DNA from 2 places in the Prochlorococcus sp. MIT 1307 genome. Region 1 is predicted to be linked to the other one. Evidence: predicted binding sites of a transcription regulator. Region 1 holds the regulator's gene; the other holds the start of a gene.
What was found. The regulator NtcA, encoded in region 1, controls nitrogen genes in cyanobacteria. The targets are predictions, from matches to a motif close to GTANCNNNNGNTAC.
Positions count from the first base shown of each region.

Region 2: queF (preQ(1) synthase) is a predicted target of NtcA. The motif match lies at 1,195-1,208, and genes of this name have one in related genera.

Region 1 is NZ_CP139301.1:1,013,745-1,016,875, forward strand. Features, by position in the region: gene SOI82_RS05280 (resolvase) at 1-25, opposite strand, end outside; gene SOI82_RS05285 (DUF3084 domain-containing protein) at 22-954, opposite strand; gene ntcA (global nitrogen regulator NtcA) at 1,013-1,747, opposite strand; gene rph (ribonuclease PH) at 1,828-2,550, opposite strand; gene SOI82_RS05300 (cob(I)yrinic acid a,c-diamide adenosyltransferase) at 2,690-3,131, shown strand, end outside.
Region 2 is NZ_CP139301.1:1,626,493-1,629,623, forward strand. Features, by position in the region: gene SOI82_RS08270 (TlyA family RNA methyltransferase) at 1-542, shown strand, start outside; gene SOI82_RS08275 (P-II family nitrogen regulator) at 539-877, opposite strand; gene SOI82_RS08280 (hypothetical protein) at 916-1,143, opposite strand; gene queF (preQ(1) synthase) at 1,380-1,787, shown strand; gene SOI82_RS08290 (cytochrome c biogenesis protein ResB) at 1,759-3,078, opposite strand; gene SOI82_RS08295 (cytochrome c biogenesis CcdA family protein) at 3,082-3,131, opposite strand, start outside.

The DNA.
Region 1 (3,131 bases):
GGTCAATAGCAATAAAGCTTCTCATAATTTATATTTTGAAATCTTCCCTTGTACTTTTTCCCTGACTTGTAAAGAGATTGCCACGGGATCAGCAGTCTGACTAGTACGCAAAGAAATTGCTTCCAACTCAACAAAACCTTCTTTCCTCTTTAGCAATTCCTTAGCCATTTTATTAACTTCACTGGAATTAAATTGAATTACTGAGCTCAAAGAACCTCTTCTCTTAATCTCAGCAGATGTTGATTCAAACAACAATTGAATCTGTTTAGCTAAAGATTCGTTATTCATCTGACTTAATTCAATAGCTGTGCTAATTATTACCTCTCCCTCATTAACAATATTTATATTGGGCCTTACTTCAGGAAAAACATAGACTGCTTTTTCACCCAACAAAACATTACCTGCAGAGCGAATATTAACTGCCCATGAGCCTTTTTTACTTATTATCTCTTCTAGTCTTTTAATGTCTCCTCTTAATGCTAGAACTATTCTCCTTGAAGGCCTTTGTCCAGGCATAACTCTTCGATAGGCTTCATAATTTGCTCTTTGCAGTAAAAGATCAACTTCTTTTTTTGCATTCATTGATTGATCCAATTGAATTGTTGCAGTGGCTAAAGGTTGACCGCTACTAATAACAACATCGCCCCTACGCAAAGCGTACAAATTCTTCCCCAATTTTTTCAGATCCTTCTCTCCTGATTTAATTTTTGCTTGTATAGCCTCTAACTCAAATAACCCAACACGTAGTTGCCTACTTACTAGAAGCATCAAGCCAAGAGAAATAGCGCTAATGAGGCTGCCAGTAAGAACTGTTATTAAAACTGCTGTCCTACGTGGCCTGAGATTAAAGAAGCTAAGGCGGGCTTTCCCAATCCGACTTCCAAGCAAATCCCCCAAAGTTGCGAGGATGCCACCGAGAAATAACAAAGCAATGATCAGGAGCCAACCAGACACAGAAAAAAGTGAATTTAGTAATGAGCCTTTGTATTACCATCCTGAAACAACGCGTGACTCAACTAAATCGTTTAGCAAGTGCTATTGGATCAAGGATCGATATTTTCTTCCTCTCAATCTGTAGCAAGCCGGAGTTCCGCAAGTCACCTAACAATCGTGTAATTGTTACTCTCGTAGAACCAATTGCTTCAGCAATTGCTTGATGTGAAAGCTTTAAATCTATTGTGATTCCCTTTTGTCCTGGGACTCCAAAATCTCTACAAAGGACAAGAAGGAAGCTCACCAAGCGCGATGACATATCACGATGAGTCAGGGTTTCAATCATAGTTTCGGTCTGTAAAATCCTTGTAGATAACCCTTGCAGTAGTAAAAGCCCAACACTTGCATCACCTTCTATAGCATGCAGAACTGAAGCTGCTGGAGCTGTCACCATTTCTACTCTTGTAAAAGCGACAGCATGATAAAAACGATCCGAACGTTGGCCCGTAATCAAAGAAAGAACTCCAAATAAACTGTTCTCCCTTAGCAAAGCCACTGTAATTTCTTCACCAGATTCATAAACTCTCGATAATCGAACAGCGCCTCGACGTATTAAATAAACTCTTTCAGCTGGGTCTCCAGGAAAAAAAATAGTTTTCGATCGCTCTATCAACTCAGTATTCGCTCCATCAAGACCTCTCATGACATCAAGCAAGGTTCCACTAACAGGCCCCGGCCCATTAATCAGATTTGTTGTTTTTGGTGAGTCTGGTTGTGGTGCATAGCGGCTAAAGCCGCGAATAGCGCCGGCCATTTCGGCGAAGCAGATTGCAGGACGCTAAGGAGAGCGCTTCAAATAACTTGTAGCAATAATGACGTTTTTGAATCTTACTTTTATAAAACTGAAAGTTGAACCGCAAGAAGTTGCTTAATACCTGGCTCAGCAATATCGAGCAAATTATTGAGCTCTGCTCTTGAAAAAGGCTTACCTTCAGCAGTGCCCTGAAGCTCAAGCAAACGGCCATCAGCGTCCATGACAACATTCATATCAACATCCGCTGATGAATCTTCATTGTAATCAAGGTCAAGCAAACAAGTCCCATCCTTTAAACCCACAGAGACTGCCGCGACTTGGCCTGCAATGGGATCATTAATTAAAATGCCTTTCTTTAAAAGCCTTAAACAAGCCAATTTGAGTGCGATCCAGGATCCAGTGATAGAAGCTGTCCTAGTACCCGCATCAGCTTGAATCACATCACAATCAATCAAGAAAGTTTTTTCTCCAAGCACTTCCATATTCAGCACTGCTCTAAGACTTCTCCCAATAAGCCTCTGAATCTCCTGAGTTCGACCTGAAAGCTTCATTAACTCACGATTTTGTCTAGTAGGAGTAGAAGCAGGCAATAACCGATACTCAGCACTAAGCCAGCCTTTCCCGCTCCCTTCCAACCAGGAAGGCACACCTTCCCTCATGGACACACTGCAAAGGACACTTGTGTGACCTGTCTTGATAATCAAGGAACTAAGAGCAAATCCCATCGGGTCCAGGGTTACCTGGCAATGCCTTAATTCATCTGAAAAACGGCCCGTTGCTCTCATCTCAGGAACAGAACTCATGATTTCGAAAAACAAATATACAGATTGCTTTAAGCCTTAAAGAATTTCTAGCAATACACTATAGATAGTGTCAAAAAAGTTGTTTATTGAATTCTCACCGCTAGATTCATGGAATAGAGGTTTGGGGCCTGAAGTTTTTATGATCTCAAGAATTAGCCCTGAGTATCTTCCTAAACAAAGCCGAGCAATTGAAACTAGAGCAGGCCTGCATCCTGTTTCTACTCCTGGCAAGCGAGCACATCTCCATTTAGTTACTTCAGAAGGTCAACTGCAAGTACACACCGCACCCTTTAGAGGAAGTTTCTCAGGCGTCCTTAGCGAGGCACTAAGAGCCGCAGGATTAGGAAGTCGAGTAATTGTGGCGCAATTCTTAAAAGGAGGAGTCTCCCAAGGCCCCGAAGGAGCTGTTCAACTATGTGGACGACTGAAATGGCTAAGACCTTCCATCTCCTGCTGTCTAGTTGAGAACGCAAAAGAAAAGTCTTGCATCGAAAACAAATCAAATGAAAGAAATGCCGTTAGAGAAATATGGCAGGTTTGCAAAGAGAACATTCTTGAAGGAATCATCGATCAACTTGTTT
Region 2 (3,131 bases), 610 kb from region 1:
TTTCCACCGGTGGTTTTACAGACTGCCTTTTGCAAAATGGTGCTGCTCGGGTTTATGGCATTGATGTTGGTTATGGGCAAGTTGCTTGGCGCCTTCGCACAGATCAAAGAGTTGTATTGAAGGAGCGCACTAATCTTCGAACACTTACTCATGAGGAACTGTATGGACCCAATGATCCATGGCCAAGCTTTGCTGTAGCTGATTTGTCGTTCATTTCATTAAAGATCGTTTTGCCTGCTATTAGATCTTTGCTTCAGCCAGACAATGCAGAAGCAGTGGTTTTAGTTAAGCCACAGTTTGAGGTTGGCCGTGAACGAGTTGGTAAAGGCGGGGTAGTACGCAATCCTGCTGCACATGTTGATGCATTGCATTCGGTTATAAGAAGCGCTGGTGAACTGCGATGGGAGCCAAAAGGCATTGTTGCTTCACCAATTACGGGACCTGCTGGTAATCATGAATATCTGTTGTGGTTAGGTATTAGTGAAGGCCGGAAGTTGCCAAATATTGAGAGTCTTGTCAAAAACACTTTGCTTTCAAACTAAAGAGCTGTTTCATCTTTATCTCCTGTGCGAATCCGTAGCACTGAGTCCACTGCAGAGATGAAAATCTTGCCATCTCCAATCTCTCCGGTTTTCGCAGCTTCAGCAATTGCTTTTAAAACAGCGTCAACACTTGCATCATCAACAACTACCTCAACCTTGAGTTTTTGAAGGAACTCAACTGTGAATTCTGAGCCTCTATAGCGTTCTACTTGGCCTTTTTGGCGCCCAAAACCACGTACTTCAGTAACTGTCATTCCAACTATGCCTGCTTTGACCAGAGCAAGCTTTACATCTTCAAGTTTGAATGGGCGGATAATAGCTTCAACTTTTTTCATGATTTTCAATAGCTAATTTGAGAGATAAATTACCTTTCTTAGAATTTACGTGTGATTGATAGTGAAGGAACATGATTAATTCTTAAACCTGCTTCTTCTGCATCAGATGAAAGGGCTTTGGCATCTTCTGTAGTCAGCCGAACTTTTTTTGAGGATAGTGCTTCCCAATGCTCATCTTCAAAATGGGTTTGCAACCAGAGCATGCCATGCACGCTTTCAGGACGAAGCTGAGTTCCTTCTTCGGTGTCGATCAGCCAAATATCCATATAAAAGGAGCTCACTGCCTACTATTAGGGGGGGTAAGGCGAGACTAAATTGTGCTTGTTGCTACGGATTGCGCGTTTGATATCCAATTAGTAATACTTCTGACTTCTTAAAAAAGCTTCTTTCACATAATTTCTATGGGGGCAAGTAAGTGACATCTTTATATTGAAGGAACCTCTCTAATTCCTTCAATAATTTAAAAACGCTTTGTCAATTCTTTATTAAAGGAGATTTTCAGGTGATTCCCCTTGATTCAAAAAACATAACTCCACTTTATGGCGAACGAGCTATCGCTCAGGGTGAGTTGATTTGTTTTGATAATCCAAATGAAGGCCGCCCTTATGAAATTTCCATAGAGTTACCGGAATTTACATGCCTATGCCCTTTTTCTGGATATCCAGATTTCGCTGTATTGCGATTGCTTTATCAACCAGATAAAAAGGTTTTGGAATTAAAAGCTATCAAGCTGTATATAAATAGCTATCGCGATCGCAAGATTTCTCATGAACAGGTCGCTAATGAGATCCTGGATGATTTAGTCAAAGTATGCAATCCCTCTTGGATGCAGCTAGAAGCAGATTTCAACCCTCGTGGAAATGTTCACATGGTGGTTCGTGTTAAGCACGGCGAAAGGCAGCCTCATTAAGTTCATTGTTTGAGATGGTGGCCAAAAGCTCTGGCATTTCATTCGCTAGCCCTGATAAGTTTCGATTGCTTAACCCTCCAACGTGTATATATTCGTTTTCTGGTTCTGAAACTGCCCATAATTGTCGTGTTGAAAGAATACTTAGAAAACCACCAAGTAAGGTGATTGCAAAACCTGTATATACAACTGGCACTCCTGGATCACGTTTCAATAAAAGTCCTGTTGCGGGTATGACATCCACTACACGGAGAGGGACCCCCTTTATCTCTTGTGCATCTCCTCCAGGTCTTAGACCAGCAATGAGTTGCCCCCCTTCGTCAAATACTTGTACAGGCCCTGCTTCGCTTGAAACACTCATCAAGATTGGCTCTTTCCCATTCTGATTAGTTGGAATAACCAATCCCCAAACTTGTTCTCCTAGTTGAGGAAACTCTTGTAAAGGTAGTTGCAGTTTTGGACTTTTACCCAGTTGTAGTGTGATTGCTGCAAGGGACCAATCGGCTTGATAAACCGTCATTCCTTTTATACGCAGCGGGTGATTTACACTTACTTCTCTTATCTCTCCATCCTCCTCCCTTTGATCGGTTAGTTCGAGAGTAGAACGAAACTGCTCTACTCTTCCAGCGGGATCACGTTCAATTTTGAAAGTATTCAGGGTTAGTGTTAATTGATTAACTCCTTCGCGATTAAGTAGCTGAAAAGATCTACCAGGAGCGAGAAACTTTTCAACGCGTTGTCCTTTTACAGCGCCCCATGACGCTCCAAACAAGATCAATATCAGTCCTAGATGAATCAGTGGGGGGCCAATGCGGCCTAGAGCTCCTTTTCTGGCAGCAAGTCTTCCTGATTTTTGCTTGACTTGCCATCCTTTTTTTTGAAGGTGTACAGCAAGTTGATTTAACCCTTGTGATGATTGAGCAGTTGGAATTGTTTCAGCAATTGCCAGCTTGCTTAATTGTTGAGGATCTTTGTAGTCGATCCAATTAAGAGCGGCCTGAACCATTGGCCATTGCCTTCGCCAACTGCAAATCATTAGTGATAGTCCAAGCCAGCCAAGTAGAGCTAAAAACCAATTACTGGAATAAACCTGATTGAACTGCAGTCTGATTAGAGTCTTTCCATTAATGAAACCTAGCCAGGGATGTTTACCATAAACTTCCAGATAGTTTCCAATTGGTTCTTCTTGAGGTATCGCTGTGCCGATTGCGCTTGCTAGTGCAATGACAAGCAATAAGAAGATTGCAACCTTGAGACTGGAGGCCCAGGCAATGATTTTTCGTAAAACCTGCATGTGTTAGATCCAATTTGCCAGAAGGGTTAATAGACCTGCAGTTAATAAGATGG